Regions from separate parts of the Sphaerisporangium sp. NPDC049457 genome, predicted to be linked through region 2. Evidence: riboswitches for the same ligand, from Rfam matches in the RefSeq annotation. Region 2 holds a riboswitch; the other holds the start of a gene.
The links. Region 2 has a riboswitch for thiamine pyrophosphate ahead of ACZ6QO_RS14195 (FAD-dependent oxidoreductase). Riboswitches for the same ligand answer to the same signal wherever they lie in the genome.
Positions count from the first base shown of each region.

Region 1 (11,549 bases), on a different contig from region 2:
CCGGCCTCGGACATCGGCGGTTCGCGGCCGGCGAGATCGGCGGCTTTCCCGGTATCCGGCCCGGGGCAGCACCGCGGGGCCGCGACACAGGTAAGACTGTGCTCATGGAAACGCACGAGAACCTCATCGCCGGGCCGCCGCCGACCCACCTCCCGGACACCCCGGAGGCCAGGCAGGCGCTGGAATCCGGCGCCCAGGCCAGTGACATCGCCGCGCGGTTCCCCGCCTACTCGGCGGCATGGGCGGCGCTCGCCGACGAGTACTTCGCCGCCGGGCACGCCGTGACGTCCTACGCCTTCGCCCGCACCGGCTACCACCGGGGCCTCGACCAGCTCCGCAGGGCGGGCTGGAAGGGCCACGGCCCCATCCCCTGGGACCACGAACCCAACCGCGGGTTCCTGCGCTGCCTCAACGCGCTCGCCCGCGCCGCCCAGGCGATCGGCGAGAAGGACGAGGCCGAGCGGTGCGCCCAATTTCTCCGCGAGAGCAGTCCAGCAGCGGTAAAGGCGCTGAACTCCCAGTAAGTCACCAGTAAGTCGCGCTTGGGCGGCATCAGCATGCTCGGGTAGTCTCTCAACGCAAGAGCCCCTGTCGCGCTTGCGCCAGGGGTTTCGTTTTTGGTGCGCGGGAGTTAACCATGCCGGCTGTCGTTCTCGTGGGCGCCCAATGGGGCGATGAGGGCAAGGGTAAGGCCACCGACCTGTTGGGCGGGGAGGTCGACTACGTCGTCCGTTACCAGGGCGGGAACAACGCCGGCCACACCGTGGTCATCGGCGACCAGAAGTACGCGCTGCACCTGCTGCCCACCGGAGTGCTCTCTCCGGAGGTCGTCCCGGTGATCGGCAACGGCGTCGTCATCGACCCCGGGGTGCTGCTGTCGGAGATCGACGGCCTTCGTGAGCGCGGCATCTCGTGCGACCGGTTGCTGATCTCGGCCAGCGCGCATCTGATCATGCCCCACCACAAGGCGCTGGACAAGGTCACCGAGCGCTACCTGGGCAAGGCCCGCATCGGCACCACCGGCCGCGGCATCGGCCCCGCCTACGGCGACAAGATCGCGCGCATGGGCGTGCGCGTCCAGGACCTGCTCGACCCCGGCATCCTGGGCAAGAAGATCGAGGTCGCCCTGAACGAGAAGAACCAGGTGCTGACCAAGGTCTACAACCGCAGGGGCATCGAGCCCGCGCGGGTCCTTGAGGAGTACCTCGGCTACGCCGAGCGGCTCAAGCCGCACATCGCCGACACCTCGCTGATCCTCAACAAGGCGCTGGACGAGGGCAAGGTCGTCCTGCTCGAAGGCGGCCAGGGCAACCTGCTCGACATCGACCACGGCACCTACCCGTTCGTCACCTCCTCCTCGCCGACCTCCGGCGGCGCGTGCGTCGGCTCGGGCATCCCGCCGACCCGGCTGACCCGCGTCATCGGCATCCTGAAGGCCTACACCACGCGCGTCGGCTCGGGCCCGTTCCCGACCGAGCTCACCGACGAGATGGGCGACTGGCTGCGCACGACCGGCGGCGAGTACGGCGTCACCACCGGCCGCGACCGCCGCTGCGGGTGGTTCGACGCGATCATCGCCCGCTACGCCACGCGCATCAACGGCGTGACCGACTTCTTCCTCACCAAGCTCGACGTGCTGTCGGGCCTTGAGCGCATCCCGGTGTGCGTCGCCTACGAGGTCGACGGCGTGCGCCACGACGAGATCCCGATGACCCAGACCGACTTCCACCACGCCAAGCCCATCTACGAGGAGCTGCCGGGCTGGCAGGAGGACATCACCGAGGCCAAGTCGTTCGAGGACCTGCCGAAGAACGCGCAGGACTACGTCCGGGCGCTGGAGGAGCTGAGCGGCGCCCCGATCTCCGCCATCGGCGTCGGCCCCGGCCGCACCCAGACCCTGTCCCTGCGCCCGCTGATCTGAAGGTCCCCGCCGGGCGGGCCCACCCCGCCCGGCGCACCGCCGGAGACTCGGCGCCGGCCCCGTCCGTCCGTTCCACGGCCCCGCCTGAAGAGGGCCGGGGGACGCGGACGATAGGGTGCGCCATTGTGCAGGTTGAGATACACGGCCATCGGGGGGCACGGGGCCTGCGCCCGGAGAACACCCTCCCGGGCATGGCCTACACGCTGGAGCTGGGCGTCCACGCCATCGAGTTCGACGTCGCGCTGAGCGCCGACCGCCGGCTCGTGCTCACTCATGATCTGACCGTGTCGCCGGTGACCAGCACCGACACCGGCCCGGCGATCCCCGGGGACCCCGAGTTCCCCTACGTCGGCAAGCCGATCCGCTCGCTCTCCCTGCAACGGCTGCGCACGCTGGACGTGGGGGTGCGGCACCCGAAGTCCCGCTCCGACCCCTTCGCGCGCACGCAGGTTTCCGTCCCCGGCACCCGCATGCCGACGCTCGGCGCCGTCCTGGCCCTGGTGGACGCCTACGGCGGCGACGACGTGCGGCTGAACGTCGAGCTGAAGTCCGACCCGACCAGGCCCGACCTGTCGGGCGACCCGCGCGAGCTGACCGAACTGGTGATCGCCGAGCTCGACCGGCACGGCAGGCTGGGCGGCGCGGCGATCCTCAGCTTCGACTGGCGGGTGCTGCGCGCCGCGGAGGACCTCATCGCCGCCCGCTACGCCCTGGTGGAGGAGGCGACGCTCACGCCCGCGTGGCTGGGGCTGGACCATGTCGCCGACTTCGGCGGCGACATCGCGGCGGCGGCCGCGTCGATCGGCGCCACCACCCTGTCCCCCGACCGGGTCCTGGTCGACGAGCGGCTCATGGCGCGGGCCGCGGCGGCCGGGCTGCCGGTCGCCGTCTGGACGGTCAACGACACCGAGGAGGCCGGGCGCCTGCTCGACCTCGGCGCGGCGGCGCTGGTCACCGACTACCCCGACCGCATGCGCGAGCTGTGGGACCGGCGCGGCCTCCCGCTGCCCGAGCCCGCCGCCGCGCTGCGCCCCGCGCCCGCCTGATCCCGGTTTCCCGCGCGTCCCAACATCAACTGCAGTGCCGGCGGGGGTATGGTGCCAGGAACTGAAGTGACATAGGGGCGCCGCGCGCCGCCGGGCCGGTACGCCCGCGGCCGGTGCGGCCCGGTCTCACGGGAGGTCAGCGATGCAGGCGGAGATGTCGGCGTGGGCCGTCGAGCGTTTCGGCGAGCGCGCCGCGGCGGTGCGCGGCCGGCTCGCCGCGTCCCTTGTCGAGGCGGCGACCAACGCGCAGGACGCCCAGAAGTCCTCAAGGAGCGACAAACGGTACGCCTACGGGTCCACGCTGATGGCCCGGCGCTACGAGGCCCTCGTCGACGGGTTCAGGCACGAGCCGGGGTTCCAGGTGGTCCGGCCGTACGGCTCGCCGCACCACCTCGTCGTACTCGACGGCAACCTGTTGCTGCCGTTCCGCTACGCCGAAGACGACACCACGCCGATCAGCGAGGCCCGCGTCGGCGACGGCCGCGTGTCGGCGCTGGTCCGTGAGCTGTTCACCCGGTTCGGCCCCAAGACGCGCTACCACCAGGAGGTTCTCGACTTCGGCGCGGACGAGGAGGGCGAGGCGGCCGGGCTGCGAGAGCTCGCCGAGGCGCGCCCCCTGCTCGCGCAGCTTCCCGCCGACACCCGGCTCATCCCCGTCGCGTACGCGGCCAACGCCCAGGCCAGCCTGCTGAGGCTCTACTGGGGCGAGGCCGAGCTGATCGACGACATGGGCCGCGTCCACTGGGTCCACTGCGAGCAGATCCCGCTGCTCACCGCCCTGCCGTGGGTCGCGCAGACCGTTCCGGCCGCCGAGCCGGACGCCGCCTCGCGGTTCGACCAAGGCGCCGAGCCCGGCCTCACCATCAGCAGCCGTCCCGCGGCCGAACGCGCCAACGGCACGCTGTACCCGGTCAACAGCGAGCCCGCCGGCGACCCCCCGCCGTCCAGCACCGGCACCGGCGACCGCCACTGACCCACGCCCCCGCCCGCGCCGACCAGACCGACCAGGCGACCGGACCGACTGGACGACCGGGCCGACCAGCCGCCAGGCAACCGGGCCGACCAAGCCGACAGACACAGACAGACAGACGAACCGACGACCGACGACGTGGGAACGACGACCGACGACCGTGAAGACGACCAAGGCCGGCCACCGATGAGACACCACGGCGCCCGCGGCGGCGGGCCGAGCCCGCAGGCGGTGGCCGACGCCTTCGACCAGGCACGCCTGACCCAGGCGCGCCGGCTCGCCGGGATGACGAAGAAGGACCTCGCCGAGCGCGTGGGCGTCACCCCGGCGGCGATCGGCCAGTACGAGACGGGCATGACGCACCCGCGGCCCGATCTGATCCCGCGCCTGGCGGGCGCCCTCGGCGTGCCGGCGGCGTTCTTCCTGTCGGGGCGGCCGCACGGCAAGCTCGACGGGTCCATGGCGCACTTCCGCAGCCTGCGCTCCACCCGGGTGCACCAGCGGGCCAAGGCGGTCGCGTTCGTCGAACAGGTGTGGGAGCTCACCCACGCGCTGGAGAAGCGCGTCCAGCTACCGCCCGTGGACCTGCCCGGCTTCTCCGGCGGCGAGGTGCACTCGGGGGTCGACCTGCCCCGCGACCCGGCCGCGGCCGCCCGTACGCTGCGCGAGCGCTGGGCGCTCGGCGCCGGGCCGATCGCCCATCTCGTCCGCCACATGGAGGCGCACGGCATCGTCGTCGTCCTCCCTCCGCCCGACGAGGACGCCACGACGGTGGACGCGTTCTCCACCTCGCACCTGCCGCGGCCGATCGTCGTCCTGACCGCCAACCGCTTCGACGACATCCACCGCTATCGCTTCACCGCCGCCCACGAACTCGGGCACCTGGTGCTGCACGGCGACACAGCGGCGGGCGACGTCCAGCAGGAACGCGAGGCCGACACCTTCGCCGCCGAGTTCCTCACCCCGCGCGACAGCATCCTGCCCGAGCTTCCCCGCCGCCTCGACCTGCGCAAACTGGCCGAGCTGAAGAACACCTGGGGCGTCTCGGTCGACTCCCTGCTCTACCGCTGCCGCGAGGTGGGCCTGCTGTCGGACTCCTCGGCCGGGCGCGCCTACCAGCGCCTCGCCGTGCTGCGCGACCAGCCCGGCTTCGCCAACGAGCCCATCACCGGCTACCCGGGGGAGCATCCCGTGCTGCTTCGCCAGGCGTTCGACCTGGCCGCCGCCGAGACCGGCCTCACCATGCCCGCCCTCGCCGCACAGCTGGCCTGGCACCTCCCCCGCGTCCGCGAACTCCTAGGCATCCACGACCACCGCCCCCGCCTCCACATCATCCCCTGAGGCCGTCATCGTCCACCCGCTCCCTCGACGAGGCCGTCAGGTCGCCCGTGCTACGTCCTCCCAGATCTGCGCGCTGTTTCCGCACGTCATCTGAGATAGTGACCGGGTGCGCACCGTTCACATCGAGGCCAAACCTGACCACCTCCTGCGCCTCGCACGCCAGAAAGACCCCGTAGGCGCGGTCGCAGAGATGATCTGGAACGCTCTCGATGCCGAGGCGAGCCATGTCTACGTCGACCTTGAGGTCAACGAACTCGCCGGTGTGGAGTCGGTCAGCGTGACGGACGACGGCCACGGTATGCCGAACGCCTCGTGTGCCGGGTACTTCGGCGGCCTGGGCGGCTCGTGGAAGACGACCGCGAAGGTCTCACCGCACCTGAAGCGGGGTTTGCACGGGCGCAGTGGACAAGGCCGTCTTCGTGTCTTCGCGTTGGGCGAGCAGGTCCGATGGATCACGATCGCGGAGGCCACCGACGGCCGCAGAGAACGCACGGTGATCAGTGGTGTCGTCGATCGTCCCGCCGACTTCGAGATATCCGAGCCCGAGACGGTGGAGACGCCGTGTGGCACACGGGTCGAAGCCTCGGTACCCGCGGACTTCGTCGGCTGGCTCTCGCAGGAGGACACCGCCCAGCAACTCGCCTCCGTCTTCGCACCGTTCCTGGCGGCCAATCCCGATGTGCTCATCACCTACCAGGGCACTCCGCTGGACCCGGCGATGGTGTGGACGGACATGGCCGAGTACCCGGTTCCTCGCCGCGACACGGCCGCATCGGGTGAGCCTCGGCTCCGTATCATCGAATGGCCCAAGAACGTGGGACGGGTTCTGGCCCTGTGCGACTCCAGCGGAGTGGTCCTGGACGAGGCCTCACCCGGCATCCAGGCCCCCGGCTATCACTTCACCGCCTACCTGTTGTGGGACGGTTTCGTCGAGCGGCGAGGTTATCTGCCGCTGGCCGACATGGACGAGGTGGCCGAACTCCTGGAGTCGGCGCGTGAGACCCTGCGCGGGCACTTCAGAAAGCGTGATCACGAGCGGCGCACTCGCCTCATCCAGGAGTGGAAGGCCGACGGAATCTACCCCTACACCGGGGAGCCGGCCATGCCCGCGCAGGCGGTCGAACGTCAGATGTTCGACGAAGTGGCGACCACGATCGCACGCCGTCTTCCGGGCACCGCCCAAAGCCGCAAGACCACCTTGCGACTGCTCAGAGAGATCATCTCGCACGACCCCAGCGGCCTCTATCCCGTGCTCGACGAGCTGTTCCGCCTGCCACAGTCGGAACAGGAGGAACTCAAGCGCATCCTCCAGCGGACCAGCCTCTCCCAGGTCATCAAGGCGACGGGGCAGGTCGGCGACCGGCTGGACTTCCTCGCCGCCCTCAAGCAGCTCGTCTTCGACCCGCATGTCAGCAGGACGGTCAGGGAACGCAGGGAACTTCACAAGATCCTCGAGCGTGAGACGTGGATCTTCGGGGACACGTACGCGCTGATGGTCAGCGACCAGAGCCTGGACGCGGTACTCGCACGTCACCTGAAGGAGATGGGCCGTCGGCCGGAGGACGGACGGGCCGAGCCGGTCCGGCGGGAGGACGGCAGCAGAGGGATCGTGGATCTCATGCTGGGCAGGGCCCACAGAGGCAGTTCAGGGCGGGAGCACCTCGTCGTCGAGCTCAAGGCTCCGAAAGTCAAGATCGGCCAGTTGGAGGTGGCGCAGATCAAAAGCTACGCCCAGGCCGTGGCCGGCGACCCGCAGTTCCGCGACGCCCGCGTCTCCTGGGACTTCTGGGTGGTTTCCGCAGAGATGGACGACGTCGTACGACGTGACGCCAAAGCGCCCAACCGTCCACCCGGTTGCATCGCTGAATGGGAGGGCGGCGTCCGCATATGGGCCCGCACCTGGAGCGAGATCATCGACGACTGCGAGGAGCGGCTCCACTTCTACCGCGAACGGCTGAACCACGACCCGGCCACCGAGCACGCCGTGGAGTATCTCCAGCGCGTCCATGGCGACGTCGCCCCCGAATCGGCCATCGCCGATTCGGGGGCGACCATCGCCGTCTGACGCGGACGCGGTGCGGCTTCCCTGATCGGACCGATCGCTCACGCGCTTAGCGGGGTTCGCCGGTGGTGGTGTGGTCGTCGGCCCAGAATGCGATCAGTTCGTCGGTGGTGAGCTGGTGCGGGGGGCGCGCCGGTGGGGTGCGGCCCGTGCGGATGGCCCAGGTGGTCACCAGAAGCCCGAGGAGCTCTTCGTCGAGCCGGGTCTGCCTGGCCTTCGGCGGGGCCGGACGCGAGGGTTTCACGGCCGCGCGGACAGTGCCTGTGGGGCGGGCGGCGCGGGTGATGGTGGCGAAAGACAGCATCGTCTTCTTTCTCGGTGTGAGGGTGTGCCGAATCCACTGCTGTGAAGGGGTGCCGAATGCACGATGGAGGACGCCTCGCGGGGCCGTGACCGACCCGAACATCTCCGGACGACTCCCGAGCTTATGGGCCGGGACCGACGTTTCCGGGGCGTCCGTCCGGCCGCCGCCGTGCGGGCCGGCAAGGGCGCGGGCGTTCCCGGTCTCCGTCGCGCACGGTCTAAGCTCGACCGGACGACAGAACGCGGGAGCCCGGCGCACCGGGCTGAGAGTGCGGCTGAGGCGGCCGCAGACCGCTCGAACCTGACCGGGTCATGCCGGCGTAGGGAGTTGTTCCATGGGGATGTCCGGATCCGTCGTTCCACAGGCGCGGCCGTACAGCGAGGAGCTGTGGGAGGCCATCACGCCCACCTACAAGGCGATCCTCGGCCACCCGTTCATCACGGGGCTGGTGGACGGGTCGCTGCCGCGCGCGGCGTTCCGCCACTTCGTCGTGCAGGACTCGCACTACTTGCGCGACTACGCCCGCGCCCTCGCCCTGTGCGCGGCCAAGGCGCCCCGCGAGGAGGACGTGCGGGCGTTCGCGAGCGACGCGGTGGGCGCCATCGCCGCCGAGCAGGAGATGCACGCGGCGTTCATGGCCGACCTCGGCGGGCCGGCCGAGCCGGCCGCCGGGCAGCCGGTCGGGCCGACCACGCGCGCCTACACCAGCTACCTGCTGGCGACCGTCTACGGCGGGTCGTTCCTGGACGGTCTCGCGGCGGTGCTGCCCTGTTACTGGATCTACGCCCGGGTGGGCGAGGCGCTGCTGGAGGAGTCCTCACCCGACCCGCTGTACCACCGGTGGATCGCCGCCTACGGGGACGAGACCTTCCAGAGCGTGGTGCGCAGGGTGGTGTCCCTCGCCGACCACGCGGGCGCCGAGGCGACCGACGGCCAGCGCGCCCGCGCGCTGGAGCACTTCGTCACCACCTCGCGCTACGAGTGGATGTTCTGGGACGCCGCCTGGCGCGAGGAGACCTGGCCCGTCTGACAGGGCGCGGCGCGTCCGCGGCCAGGAAGCGGAGCGGGCGCGCCGGTCAGAGCCAGCTGTTGCGGCGGAAGCCCCGGTAGAGCACGGAGCAGATGACCAGCATGACGCCGATGACGAGGGGATAGCCCCAGACGGCGTTCAGCTCGGGCATGTGGGTGAAGTTCATGCCGTAGATGCCGGCGATCATCGTCGGCACGGAGATGATGGCCACCCAGGCGGAGATCTTGCGCATGTCCTCGTTCGCGAGGGCGTTGGACCTGGCCAGAGCCGCCTGCAGGATGGAGTTGCACAGCTCGTTCGACGACTCGACCTGCTCGCAGACCCGCGAGAGGTGGTCGACGACGTCGCGGAAGTACTCGCGCATCTCTGAGGGGATCATGCGGCGCTGCGGCAGCGCGCCGAGCGGCGTCTGCAGCGGCGTCACCGCGCGCTTCATCTCGATCATCTCGCGCTTGAGCTGGTAGATGCGGCCGATGTCACGGGAGCTGACGTCGGCGAAGACGGCCGCCTCGACCTCCTCCAACTCGGCCTGCATCTGGTCGGCGACCGAGAGGTAGCGGTCGACGACGTGGTCGGCGATGGCGTGCAGCACGCCGGAGGGACCGCGGGCGAGCAGCTTGGGCTTGTCCTCCAGGCGGCCGCGCACGTCCGCGAGCGGGCAGTGCTCGCCGTGGCGCACGGTGACCACGAAGTCGGGGCCGACGAACACCATGATCTCGCCGCTCGCGATGATCTCGCTGGAGGCGGTCAGCTCGTCGTGCTCCAGGTAGGCGATGGTCTTCAGCACGACGAACAGCGAGTCGCCGTAACGCTCGACCTTGGGCCGCTGGTGCGCCTTGATGGCGTCCTCCACGGCCAGCGGGTGCAGGCCGAAGACCTCGGCCAGCCACTCGACCTCGGGAGCCTCGGGCTCGTGCAGGCCGACCCAGACGTAGGCGCCGCCGTTCTCTGAGGCGGCGTTGTGCTCGCGCACCAGGCTGACGGCCTCCGGGATGCCGGACACGTGGACGCGCTTGCCGGCGATGTACGCGCCGTACTGCACAAGGGAGTCACGCGGCGGAACGCAACGACCGTTCACCGGCTCGTGGCGCACCCCGCCGACCGGCACGGAGGCGCCGAGCCGCACGTGGGTGGTGCGCGGGTGCAGGTTGATCCGCTGGAAAAGAGTGGACGAGCGCATGGCGGTCCCTTCCCGCCCGACATCGGGAACCCACGCGCGAAAAGAGAGTTAGAGCGACGAACGTCGCAAAGAAGAACAGGCGTGTGGCTCTCAGTCGGACACCGAATTGGAGTGGTCGGGTGTGCGCACGACGTACGTGCGCGAGCACGTACTGCTGGGATCACCAGATGTCATCCCGATTCCACCTCCAATCTCCCGAGAGACGGCCCAAAGCCGCCCTAACTTACCACAGGCAGGCTTCAGCCCTCAGCTTACAGCCCCCCGCGATCGCTCGATCATGCAGAAGTCGACAAAAGGTGGCCGCGCGGCCTGTGAACACCGGCCATTCATCGCTCCCTGGACGGGTGCCATCCCGCGCGACCTGCGGCGACGACCGCGGCGTCCGGTGACCCCAGACCTGGCCCGTAGACTCCCCACGTGCGCGTTCTTGTGATTGGCAGCGGCGGCCGCGAGCACGCCCTGTGCCGTGCCCTGGGCCTCGACCCCGCGGTGTCCGACCTCCATTGTGCTCCCGGCAACGCGGGCATCGCCGCGGTGGCGACGCTCCACCCGGTCGTGCCCACCGATCCCGGGCAGGTCGTGGAGCTGGCCCGGCGCCTGGGCGCCGAGCTCGTCGTCGTCGGCCCCGAGGCTCCGCTGGTGGCCGGCGTGGCCGACGCCGTCCGCGCGGCGGGCATCCCGTGCTTCGGCCCGTCGAAGGAGGCGGCCCTCATCGAAGGCTCCAAGGCCTTCGCCAAGGACGTCATGGTGGCCGCCGGCGTGCCGACGGCCGGGGCCCGCGTGTGCACGACCCCTGAGGAGGCCGAGGCCGCGCTGGAGGCGTTCGGCGCGCCGTACGTCGTCAAGGACGACGGCCTGGCGGCCGGCAAGGGGGTCGTGGTGACCTCCGACCGCGCCGAGGCGCTCGCCCACGCGGCGGCCTGCGGGCGCGTCGTCGTGGAGGAGTACCTCGACGGGCCCGAGGTGTCGCTGTTCGCGCTGTGCGACGGCACGACCGCCGTCGCGCTGCAGCCCGCCCAGGACTTCAAGCGCGCCTACGACGGCGACCAGGGTCCGAACACCGGCGGCATGGGGGCCTACACGCCGCTGCCGTGGGCGCCCGCCGGCCTCACCGAGCAGGTCATGGACGACATCGTCCTGCCGTCCATCGGCGAGCTCGCGCGGCGCGGCACGCCGTACACCGGTGTGCTGTACGCCGGGCTGGCCCTCACCAAGGCAGGGCCCAAGGTCATCGAGTTCAACGCCCGCTTCGGCGACCCCGAGACCCAGGTGGTGCTCGACCGTCTTGAGACGCCGCTCGCCGAGCTGCTGCTCGCCTGCGCGACCGGTTCCCTCGCCGGACGGCCCGCGCCGCGCTTCCGCGACGGCGCGGCCGTCACCGTGGTCGTCGCCGCCGAGGGCTACCCGGCCGACCCGGTCAAGGGCGACCTCGTCGAAGGGCTCGACCCTGCCGCGAAGAACGCCTACGTCCTGCACGCCGGCACCGCGCTGGACGCCGAGGGGCGGGTCGTGTCGGCCGGCGGGCGGGTGCTGAACGTCGTCGGCACCGGCGCGGACATCGCCGCTGCGCGCGCCGCCGCGTACGCGCAGGTCGAGCTGGTGAAGCTGCGCGGCTCGCACCACCGGTCCGACATCGCCGCCCGCGCCTGAGCCGGCGGTGATCGCAAAAGGCCACCGATGATCGCAAAGAGGTAG
Region 1 covers NZ_JBVJHR010000005.1:134,263-145,811, reverse strand. Annotated here, with positions in the region: gene ACZ6QO_RS09970 (DUF3151 domain-containing protein) at 105-524, shown strand; gene ACZ6QO_RS09965 (adenylosuccinate synthase) at 638-1,921, shown strand; gene ACZ6QO_RS09960 (glycerophosphodiester phosphodiesterase family protein) at 2,047-2,967, shown strand; gene ACZ6QO_RS09955 (hypothetical protein) at 3,110-3,940, shown strand; gene ACZ6QO_RS09950 (helix-turn-helix domain-containing protein) at 4,124-5,278, shown strand; gene ACZ6QO_RS09945 (ATP-binding protein) at 5,385-7,343, shown strand; gene ACZ6QO_RS09940 (hypothetical protein) at 7,390-7,644, opposite strand; TPP riboswitch at 7,876-7,987, shown strand; gene tenA (thiaminase II) at 7,979-8,674, shown strand; gene corA (magnesium/cobalt transporter CorA) at 8,721-9,854, opposite strand; gene purD (phosphoribosylamine--glycine ligase) at 10,272-11,504, shown strand.
Region 1: another riboswitch for thiamine pyrophosphate. It lies ahead of tenA (thiaminase II); the one in region 2 lies ahead of ACZ6QO_RS14195 (FAD-dependent oxidoreductase).

Region 2 (11,549 bases):
TTTCTCCACGTACGCTCCTCCGAGCCCGACGCCACTCCGCTGCTGTTGCTGCACGGCTGGCCCGGCTCGGTCGTCGAGTTCCTCGACCTCATCGGCCCGCTCACCGACCCCGTGGCCCACGGCGGCGAGGCCGCCGACGCCTTCCACCTGGTGATCCCGTCGCTGCCGGGGTACGGCTTCTCCGGCCCGCTGCCCGGCACCGGCTGGACGGACGGCCGCACCGCCGCGGCGCTGGCGGAGCTGATGTCCAGGCTCGGCTACGACCGGTACGGCGTGCAGGGAGGCGACGTCGGCGCGTTCATCGCTCCACTGATAGGACGCGCCGCACCGGACAGCGTCATCGGCGTGCACGTCAACGGCCTGCTCACGTTCCCCGGCGGCGATCCGGCGATCATGGGATCGCTGACCGAGGCCGAGCGTGGGCGGCTGGCCGGGATGAAGGATTGGCAGGCGAAGCTGGGTGCGTACATGCAGGTTCAGGGCACGCGCCCGCAGACGGTCGCGGCCGCGCTGCACGACTCCCCCGCCGGTCAGCTCGCCTGGATCGTGGAGAAGTTCAAGGACTGGACGGACCCCGCCGCCGAGCTGCCCGAGGACGCGGTGGATCGGGACCGGATCCTCACCGACGTGGGCATCTACTGGTTCACCGGCACCGCGGGCTCGGCGGCGCACACCTACTACGAGCGGTTCAACGACTTCACCATGTGGGCGCCGAAGGAACGCGGGACGGTGCCGACCGCGGTCGCGGTGTTCCCCACGGACTTCTCGGTCCGCCCGCTGGCCGACCAGGCGCACAACGTGGTGCGCTGGTCGGAGTTCGAGCGGGGCGGCCACTTCGCGGCCCTGGAGGCCCCTGACCTGATGGTCGCCGACCTCCGGGCGTTCTTCCGCAGCCTGAGCTGACCGGACGGCAGGCGCCGCGCCGCGCCTTCCGTAAGGGCGACCACGGCTCGCCGGAGGAGGGGCGGAAGGGGTACGCGCGGAGCGGGAGGCCGGGCCTCACCGCGCCGGCGGGTGGGGCGGATCGGGTCAGCGCTGGAAGCGGCCTCTGACGTGGACGGGGACGCCGGTGCCGAGCAGGCCGGGGAGGACCTGGGCGACGTGCATCGGCAGGCGCACGCAGCCGTGGGAGGCCGGGTAGAGCGGGACCGACAGCGCGCCGTGCAGGGCGATGCCGCCGTTGAAGAAGATCGGGTTGTAGAGCTGGCCGAGGTAGGACTTGTGCCAGCCCGACCGGCGCCAGGTGGTCTTGTAGTCGCCCGTCGGCGTGCGGGCGCTGCCGCAGAACCGCTGCGTCCTGCCCTGCCAGGTGGCCGTCTCGCAGTAGGGGATGCCGCTGCCGGAGGAGACGTGGGTGATCAGCCGCACCTGGCCGCCCCGGTAGAGGACGGCCACCTGCCTGGTCAGGTCGATCTCGACGCGGTCGGGCTTGCCGTTCGGGACGAGCACCCGCGGGGCCCTGGGGCTTTCGAGCGCCCGCCAGGTGCGGCCGGTGATCGTGCTGGTCGGCTTGATGCCCTGGACCTTCTGGAAGGCCCACACGGCCGACTGCGTGGTGCCGCCGTACCTGGCGTCGATCTTGCCGGGGGCGTAGCCGAGCTCGCGCAACCTGCTCTGCAGTTGCTTGACGGGGGCGCCCTTGGCGCCGAACCGCAGGTTTCCGTGGGGCGCCACGAACGGCTTGACCGCGCCGGCGAGACCGGCCTTCGCGGCGGGCGCCGTGACCGTGACCGCCGCTCGCGGCGCCGTGACCGTGACCGCCGCTCGCGGCGCCGTGACCGTGACCGCCGTCTGCGGCGCCGTCGCGCCGGTGGCCGCACTCGCGCCTTGAGCCGCCGTCGCCGCGCCGGCCGATGCCGGCACCGGCGCCGAGACCAGCACGGCTCCCGCGGTCAACGCCGCCGCGACGGCGAACCGCCTGCCAACCCCCATGTCGAGACTCCCCTCCGACAGCACCACGTCCGGTTCACGGGACCCTAGCGCATCGGGCACGCGCAACCCCGTACGGTCACGGAGATGTAATCGATCGCCCGGCGCCGGTCAATCTGTTTAGAGTGTCCGCGTGCCAGAAAAGTTGCATCCGAGCGTCACCAAGGTGTCCGACGCCCTCCGCGAGTCCGGCGCGACCGGCGAGGTCGTCGTCCTGACCGACCCCGCCCCGACGGCGGCCGCGGCCGCCGCGCAACTCGGGTGCGAGGTGGGCGCGATCGCCAACAGCCTGGTCTTCGACGCCGACGGCGAGCCGCTGCTGGTGCTCACCAGCGGCGCCCACCGGGTGGACACCGGGCTGATCGCCCGGCTCGTCGGCGCGGCCAAGGTCCGGCGCGCCAGTCCCGACTTCGTCAAGGCCGCGACCGGCCAGGCGATCGGCGGGGTCGCCCCGGTCGGCCATCCCGCGCCGATCCGCACGCTGGTCGACACCTGGCTGGCCAAGCACGAGGTCGTGTGGGCCGCGGCCGGCCATGTCCACACCGTCTTCCCGACGACCTACGACGAGCTGCTGCGGGTCACCGGCGGCACGCCGACCGAGGTCGAATGACCTCGGCGCGGCCGATCGCCGTGCTGCTAGTGTGCGGAAAGTGATCGAACTGCGACACGCCGGTCCCGAGGAGTTCACCGACTCGCTGGACACCGTGATCGACATCTACACGGCGGCGATGCGCCCGCCGGCCGATCAGCTCACGGGCCGGCAGAGCATCATGCGCAACCACGCGACGTATCCGCGTTTCACCTGCCTGCTGGCCGAGAACGCCGACGGCGTCATCGTCGGCTTCGGGTACGGCTTCCACGGTTCGCCGGGCCAGTGGTGGCATGACGTCGTGCGCCGCGCCCTGGAGGAGCGCGAGTGCCCGGCGACGGCCGCGGCGTGGTTCGAGAACGCCCTGGAGATCGCCGAGATCCACGTGCGCCCGGAGTACCAGGGCAAGGGCATCGGCCGCCGGCTCGTCCACGGCCTGTGCGCGGGCCGCGGCGAGCGCACCGCCGTGATGTCCACCCACGACAAGCCCACGGCCGCGCGCCACCTCTACCGGCGGCTGGGGTTCGTCGACCTGATCGGCATGTACGTCTTCCCCGGCGGATACGAGCACTACGCCATCGTCGGCGCCACCCTCCCGCTGCGGCCCCTGCCCTGACGCCGTCCCTGCGCGCTCGGGCGGCCCGGCCGCGCGGCTGACGAGACCGCCGCGGGACGCGCCGGGCCGGCGGCGGGCACAGCCCTGCCGTGGGCGCCGGCCGGCCGCGAGCGCGCCTCGCCGCGGGCGGGGCCGGCGAGCGAGCGCGGGCCCGCGCGGAGCGTCAGCCGGCGCTCGCCGCCACCGGGCTGGGCGTCAGGGCCTGGTAGACCTCGCGGGTCGCGCTGGAGCGGTTGAAGGTGATGAAGTGGATGCCGGGCGCGCCCTCGTCGAGCAGCGTCTGGCACAGCTCGGCGGCGTGCTCGATGCCGAGACGGCGCACCTCGGCCGGGTCGTCGGCGACCGCCTCGAAGCGCTCGGCCACCTCGGCGGGGAACGGCGCCCCCGACAGCTGCTCGGACCGCGCGATGGTGCTCATCTGGGTCACCGGCATGATGCCGGGGATGATCGGCGTGTCACAGCCCGCGGCGGCCACCCGGTCGCGCAGGCGCAGATAATCTTCGGCGCGGAAGAACATCTGCGTGATGGCGTAGTCGGCGCCGGCCCGGCACTTGCGGACGAAGTACTCGGTGTCGGACTCGATCGACGGCGACCTCGGGTGCCGGTAGGGGAACGCGGCCACGCCGACGCAGAAATCGCCCGCCTGCCGGATGAGGCGGACGAGGTCTTCGGCGTAGGCGACCCCCTCGGGGTGCTTGACCCACTCGTCCAGCGGGTCGCGGCCGGGCGGGTCGCCCCGGACGGCGAGGATGTTGCGCACGCCCGCCCCGGCGAACCTGCCGACGAGGTGGCGCAGCTCGCGCACGGAGTGGCCGACGGCGGTGAAGTGGGCGACGGGCGTGAGCGTCGTCTCGTGGGCGAGCCGCTCGACGATCTCGACCGTGCGGTCGCGGTTGGAGCCGCCGGCGCCGTAGGTGACCGAGACGAACGTCGGGCGCAGCCCTTCGAGCTCGCGGATCGCGCGCCACAACTGCCGCTCCCCCGCGTCACTCTTCGGGGGGAAGAACTCGAAGGAGAACGACCGCCGCCCGGAGGCGAGCAGCTCCCGTACCGTCGGAACGCGGTCGGGCAGGACGGATGGACGACCCAGAGCCATGCACCAAGGCTACAGGTCCAGGCCGCCGCGCACCGATCGCGAACGTGCGCTCCGCGCCGTGGACCGCGCGCGCCGCACGGCCTCATACCACACCGCCACACTGATCACGACGCGCGTGTCGGACCGGTCACCACCGCCCCGGATCCGGTGTAGGCAGCTCATCGGCCCCGGGCGGACGCGCCCTTCGCCGATCATGACGTCGGTCACACAAGGGGAGGCAGATCGGCTGGCCGTTGTACGGCCGTTAATCTCAGAGCATGACCACTTCCTTCGCCCTGTCGGACGCGTTCCGTTCCGAGGTCGACCAGCGCCTGCGGGCGTTCGTCGAACGGCAGCGTCCTCTGGTCAGCGGTCCCGAACTGAGCCCCATGCTCACGGCCGCCGAGGACTTCCTCGCGGGCGGCAAGCGACTGCGTCCGGCCTTCTGTTACTGGGGCTGGCGCGGGGCTGGCGGAGGCGACGATCCGGCGATCTTCACGGCGGCCGCGTCGCTGGAGTTGCTGCAGGCCAGCGCGCTGGTCCACGACGACGTCATGGACGCCAGCGACATGCGCAGAGGCAAGCCGTCCGCGCACCGGCGGTTCCAGGCGCTGCACGAGGAGTCCGGCTGGCAGGGGTCGGCCGAGCAGTTCGGCGAGGGGGCCGCCGTGCTGCTCGGCAGCCTGCTGCTGGTGTGGTCGGGCGAGATGTGGCGCACGAGCGGGCTGCCCGCCGAGGCGCTGGCGGCGGCCGAGCGGGTGCACGACCTGCTGCGCACCGAGCTGATGTGCGGGCAGTACCTGGATCTGCTGGAGCAGGCGCAGGGCGGGAGCACCTTCGACAGCGCCCTGCGGGTCGCGCTGCACAAGAGCGGCAAGTACTCCGTGGAGCAGCCGCTGCGCCTGGGCCTGCTGCTGGCCACGCGGTCCGCGCCGCCGTGGATCGACCGGCTGTGCGTGGACTACGGACAGAAGGTCGGCATCGCCTTCCAGCTGCGCGACGACGTGCTCGGGGTGTTCGGCGACCCGGCCGAGACCGGCAAGCCCGCCGGCGACGACCTGCGCGAGGGGAAGCGCACGATGCTGATCGCGCGCACCCTGGCGGAGGCCACGCCGGAGCAGGCGGCCGACGTGCGCCTGCTGCTCGGCGACCCCAAGCTGGAGCAGGACGGCGTCGAGCGGCTGCGCGCCATCATCGAGGACACCGGCGCCCTCGCGGCGAGCGAAGAGATGATCAAGCGTTACCTGGACGACGCGCTGGCGTCCCTGGACCGCGCGCCGATCACCCCCGAGTCCCGGGACGCGCTGCGGGAGCTCGCCGTGGCCGCCACCGCCCGCCGCAGCTGACGCGCGGCACGGCAGGGCCCGCCCAAGCCGGGCCCTGCCGGACCACAGCCAGGTGAGTGGGGCATCTGGATGGGCCCGGGGCAACCCAGCAGGAATGGGTCAACCCGACAGGAACGGGTCAACCTGCCAGGACAAGGCCAACCCGGTAGGAACGGGTCAGCCCGGTGCGGCCGGGTGGGCCGGGTCAGCCGGGTGGGCCGGGTCAGCCGGGTGGGCCGGACGTGAGGCGGCGGGCGAACTCGGCGGCGGCGGCTCCCGGATCGCCGGCCTCGGTGATGGCGCGCACCACCACGACGCGCGTCACCCCGTACGACATCACCTCGTCCAGCGTGCCGAGGTCGATGCCGCCGATGCCGAACCACGGCCGGTCGGTCGCCAGCGCCGCAGCGTGCTTCAGCAGACCGGGGCCCGGCGCGAAGCGGCCGGGCTTGGTCGGCGTCGGCCACACCGGCCCGCAGCAGAAGTAGTCGACGCCCTCCTCCATCGCCGCGGCGGACGCCTCGGCGTCGCTGTGCGTCGAGCGGCCGATCAGGACGTCCGGCCCGAGGATGTCGCGCGCGACCGCCACGGGAAGGTCGTCCTGGCCGAGGTGCAGCACGTCGGGACGCGCGGCGTAGGCGATGTCGGCCCGGTCGTTGACGGCGAGCAGGGCTCCGTGTCTGTCGCAGGCCGCTCGGAACACTTCGAGCAGCGCGAGCTCTTCTCGGGCCTCCAGGCCCTTCTCGCGCAACTGGACGATGTCCACGCCCCCGGCGAGGACGGCGTCCAGGAAGGGTTCGAGATCGCCTTGGCGGCGGCGCCCGTCGGTGCAGAGGTAGAGCCTGGCGTCAGAAAGCGAGCGCCTGAGCACGCCTTTTCACCTCGGTGTGCCGGCCGGCGACGATCGCGTCGATGGGCGCTCCCGGCAGGGAGTCGTCGGCGGTGAACAGCCACCGCAGGGCGGCGGCGTCATCGTAGCCGGAGTCGGAAAGGACGGTCAGCGTGCCGGGAAGCCCCTTGATCACGTCGTTTCCGGCGATGAACTTGGCGGGGACCTCGGGCTCGGGGCCGCCGCGGCGGACGCCGATGAGCTTCTTGTCCTTCAGAAGCTGCTTGGCCCGCCCGGTGCTGAGCCCGAGCCGCCTGCCCACTTCCGTGAGGGGGAGCCACTCCCCCACCATCTGGTCGGTTTCACGGTCGATCTGTGCAACAGAAAGCGTCACGGAACCACAACTACCACGTCGCGCCTCTTCTCAAACACCCCGCAGGGGGTCACAAGCAGTCGCGCAAGGGTATCGAGGGGTCGATCGCCTTATCAACGTCGAGACTTTGCCCTGCCTCGACGATGCGACGCCCTTGCACCAGATCACGGGGCCGGTCGACGGTGAGGATGGCGGCCAGCCGGTCGTCCTCGGTCAGCCAGCACGCCGCCCACTTGCGGTCGGTGTCCGGGTCGCCCCGCAGGACCAGCCTGGCCCCGTCGTGGTGGCCCGCGTACTGGACCATGCGGCCGAACTGCTCGGACCAGAAGTACGGCACCGGGTCGTAGACGGCGCACTGACCCAGCACGGTGGCCACCGCGGTCTCCGGCGCGTTGAGCGCGGTGTCCCAGTGCTCGACGCGCATGTGCCGCTGGAAGCGCCGCGACCACCAGTTCGCGCAGTCGCCGACCGCGACCACGCCCTTCATGGAGGTGCGCAGATGCTCGTCCACGACGACGCCGTTGTCCAGCGTGACGCCGGAGCCGGCGAGCCAGGCGACGTTCGGGCGCACGCCCACGCCGGTCACCACGACGTCGGCCGGGATCCACGAGCCGTCCATCATGGTCAGGCCGCCGGGGTCGACCGAGCCGACCATCGTGCCCAGCCTGAGGTCGATGCCCGCCTGGCCGTACCAGGACGCGGTGCGGCCGCCCACCTCGGTCCCGAGGGCCGCGGCGAGCGGCGACTCCGCGGCCTCGACGACGGTCACCTCGCAGCCGGCGCGGCAGGCCGCGGTGGCGACCTCGGCCCCGATCCACCCGGCGCCCACGACCGCGACGCGGGCCTTCGGCACCAGGGCGGAGCGCAGCGCCAGGGCGTCGTCGATGGTGCGCAGCACGTACTGGGCGCCCTCGCCGCGCAGCCGGATGGGGGACGCGCCGGTGGCGATCACCAGGCCGTCGTACTCCAGCTCGCCCTCGGTGGTCTCCAGGGCGCCCTCGCGCAGCCCCTTCGCCGAGACGCTCGTGCGCAGGTCGACCTCCAGCGCGCCGAGGTCGGAGTCGACGATCGTCGAGTCGAGGTCGCCGAGCAGGACGGCCTTGGACAGCGGTGGCCGGTCGTACGGCCGATGGGGCTCCTCACCGATCAGTGTGAGGCGCCCTCGGTAACCGCGCGCCCGTAGCGCCTCGACACTGCGCACGCCGGCCAGTCCGGCCCCCACCACCACGACATGATTCACATCCTGACCCTAAGCGGCCAGCACGGTAACCCGCCAACGGCGATTTGGTAACAAATTAGCTCACTATCCCACACAGGCAGTGATGAGAACACTCAAGCAGGTGGCCAAGCCGTTCCAGGGGAGAAATAGCCGGTTCTCCGGCCATGCGGGGACGGGCATAGGCTTGGGTCACCAGCACGCGCGGGAGTCCGGCGAGACCGGGCTGAGAGGAGGGCTCACGGCCCTCGACCGCCACGAACCTGATCCGGATCATGCCGGCGAAGGGAGCGGACATCAAGTGAACATGCCTGACGCCCTCTCGGCCGAGGCGCGGGACGCGTCTCCGGCGCACCTGCCCGGAGCGGACGCCGATCCCGGCGGGCCGAGCCACGCGGACGTGGTCGTGGTGGGCGGCGGCGTCATCGGCCTGTCGATCGCCTGGCGCGCCGCCCAGCGCGGGCGCGCCGTCACCGTCGTCGACCCGGCGCCCGGGTCGGGCGCCTCCCACGCGGCGGCGGGGATGCTCGCCCCCGTCAGCGAGGTCACCTACACCGAGGAGCCCCTGCTGCGGCTCGGCCTGGCCTCGCTGGCCCGCTGGCCGGCGTTCGCCGCCGAGCTGTCCGCCGAGTCGGGGATGGACGTCGACCATCGCGGCGACGGCACGCTCGACGTGGCGTTCGGCGCCGACGACCTCGCGGCGCTGTCGGAGATGGCCGGCTTCCTGGAGAAGCTGTCGCTTCCAGTCGAACGGCTCACCGGCCGTGAGTGCCGACGCGCCGAGCCGATGCTCGCCCCGTCCGTGCGCGGCGGCATCCTGGTCGCGGGCGACGCCTGGGTGGACCCGCGCCGCGTCACGGCCGCGCTGCTCGCCGCGCTCTCACGCAGGGGCGTGCGGCTGGTCGCCGACCGCGTCACGGGCCTGCTCACCGACGGCGACCCGGCGCGAGAGGCGCGGCGCGCCGCTCCCGGGACGGCGGCGCCCGGCACGGGCGGCGTCGTGCGCGGGGTGCGGTGCGCGAGCGGCGCGACGATCGGCGCCGAGCTGGTCGTCCTGGCGGCCGGGGCCTGGTCGGGCTCCCTGGACGGCCTGCCCGCGGAGGCGCTGCCGCCCGTGCGTCCCGTCAAAGGGCAGATCATGCGGCTGCGCGGCGCTCCGGGGTTCCTCGGCCGGTGCGTGCGCGGCGTCGTCCACGGCTCGCGCGCGTACATGGTGCCGCGCGGCGACGGCGAGATCGTGCTCGGTGCCACCCAGGAGGAGATGGGGTTCGACACGCGGGTGACCGCGGGAGCCCTGTGGGAGCTGCTGCGCGACGCCCGCGAGCTGGTGCCAGGGATCACCGAGCTGGAGGTGGTCGACCTGGCCGTGGGGCTGCGCCCGGGAACGCCGGACAACCTTCCGGTGGTCGGTCCGAGCGGCATGGCCGGGCTGGTGCTGGCCACCGGCCACTACCGCGGCGGCGTGCTGCTGAGCCCGCTCACCGCCGAACTGGTGGCCGGCGACCCCGACCCGGGGCTCGCCCCGCTGGCGGCGCTCTGCTCCCCTCTGCGGTTCGCCGAGACCCACCGATGAACGAAGGAGGAACGGGGTCCGCGCCCTGGCGGACGCCAGGGCTCTCCCGCCCCGGAACGGCGATGAATGTGATGATCAACGGCGTGTCCCATGACCTGCCCGCGGGGGCGACCGTCGCGCGGGCCGTCCAGGAGCTGACCTCCTCCGCCGCGGGCGTCGCGGTGGCGGTCAACGACGAGGTGGTGCGGCGCGGCGCGTGGCAGTCCACCACGCTCAGCGAGCACGACCGCGTCGAGGTGCTGACGGCGGTGCAAGGTGGCTGACCACATCCCCGGCCGGACGGCCGGACACGACACCGGGCACGACACCGGCGGGGCGGCCGACGCGCTGGTCATCGGCGGGGAGAAGTTCACCTCCCGGCTGATCATGGGCACGGGCGGGGCGCCGTCGCTGGACGTCCTCGACCAGGCGCTCGCCGCCTCCGGCACCGAGATCACCACGGTGGCGATGCGGCGCCTGGACCCCGCGGCCGGAGGGTCGGTGCTGGACGTCCTGCGCGCCCGCGGCATCAAGGTGCTGCCGAACACGGCGGGCTGCTTCACCGCCGGCGAGGCCGTGCTCACCGCGCGCCTGGCCCGCGAGGCCCTCGGCACCGACTGGGTGAAGCTGGAGGTGATCAACGACGAGCGCACCCTGCTCCCCGACCCCATCGAGACCTTCGACGCCGCCGAGCGGCTGGTCGCCGACGGGTTCGTCGTCCTGCCCTACATCGGCGACGACCCGGCGCTCGCGCGGCGCCTGGAGCAGGCGGGATGCGCGGCCGTGATGCCGCTGGGCTCCCCCATCGGCTCGGGCCTCGGCATCCGCAACCCGCACAACATCGAGTTGATCGTCGAGTCGGCGACCGTCCCTGTGATCCTTGACGCCGGCATCGGCACGGCGAGCGACGCCGCGCTGGCGATGGAGCTAGGATGCGACGCGGTCTTGCTCGCCAGCGCCGTCACCCGCGCGCAGCGCCCCGGCCTGATGGCGGCGGCGATGCGTGAGGCCGTCACGGCGGGTCGTATGGCGCGCCTCGCGGGCCGGATCCCGCGGCGGCGGTACGCTGAGGCCTCCTCACCGGCGATCGAGCCGCGTGCCAGGTGACAACGATGACCCCTTGGGGACGGGAGAACATGTCGGCATCGGTTTGGGATGTGCTTGCCCTGCCCCCGGCAAACCGCCCGTAAACTCACTCCCGTGGACACGACGGTTGCGGACCCCCTCCTAGGGCGGCTGCTGGACGGGCGCTATCGGGTCGAGTCCCGGATCGCCCGGGGCGGCATGGCCGCTGTCTACCTGGCCCTGGACGTCCGGCTCGACCGCACGGTCGCCCTCAAGGTCATGCATCCCTCGCTCGCCGAGGACCCCGACTTCGTGCGTCGCTTCATCGGCGAGGCCAAGTCCGTCGCCAGCCTGTCGCACCCGAACGTGGTGCACGTCTTCGACCAGGGCACCGACGCCGGCAACGTCTACCTGTCGATGGAGTACGTCCCCGGGCGCACCCTGCGGGACGTCCTCCGCCAGCGCGGGCGCTTCCCCGCCCGCGAAGCCCTTGAGATCCTCATTCCGGTGCTGGCCGCGCTCGGCGCGGCCCACCAGGCCGGCATGGTCCACCGGGACGTCAAGCCCGAGAACGTCCTGCTCACCGACGACGGCCGGGTCAAGGTCGTCGACTTCGGGCTGGCCCGCGCGATCGAGGCCGGCAACCAGACCAAGACCGGCGTCATGATCGGCACGATCGCGTACATGTCGCCCGAGCAGGTGACCGCCGGGCAGGCCGACGCGCGCAGCGACGTGTACGCGGCCGGGGTCCTGCTGTTCGAGCTGCTGACCGGGCAGCAGCCCTACCAGGGCGAGAGCCCCATGTCGGTGGCCTACCGCCACGTCCACGACCGGGTGCCCCCGCCCTCCGCGATCGTGCAGGGCACGCCGCAGGCGCTCGACGCGCTGGTGCTGTCGGCGACCGACCGCGATCCCGCCCGCCGACCGGCCGACGCCACCGCCATGCTCGTCGCGGCCGTCGAGGCGCATCGCGGGCTGCC
Region 2 covers NZ_JBVJHR010000008.1:21,051-32,599, forward strand. Annotated here, with positions in the region: gene ACZ6QO_RS14150 (epoxide hydrolase family protein) at 1-903, shown strand, start outside; gene ACZ6QO_RS14155 (L,D-transpeptidase family protein) at 1,030-1,932, opposite strand; gene ACZ6QO_RS14160 (YbaK/EbsC family protein) at 2,063-2,539, shown strand; gene ACZ6QO_RS14165 (GNAT family N-acetyltransferase) at 2,580-3,134, shown strand; gene metF (methylenetetrahydrofolate reductase [NAD(P)H]) at 3,298-4,230, opposite strand; gene ACZ6QO_RS14175 (polyprenyl synthetase family protein) at 4,488-5,555, shown strand; gene thiE (thiamine phosphate synthase) at 5,758-6,405, opposite strand; gene ACZ6QO_RS14185 (Rv2175c family DNA-binding protein) at 6,383-6,757, opposite strand; gene ACZ6QO_RS14190 (NAD(P)/FAD-dependent oxidoreductase) at 6,807-7,976, opposite strand; TPP riboswitch at 8,147-8,259, shown strand; gene ACZ6QO_RS14195 (FAD-dependent oxidoreductase) at 8,260-9,525, shown strand; gene thiS (sulfur carrier protein ThiS) at 9,588-9,788, shown strand; gene ACZ6QO_RS14205 (thiazole synthase) at 9,892-10,611, shown strand; gene pknB (Stk1 family PASTA domain-containing Ser/Thr kinase) at 10,705-11,549, shown strand, end outside.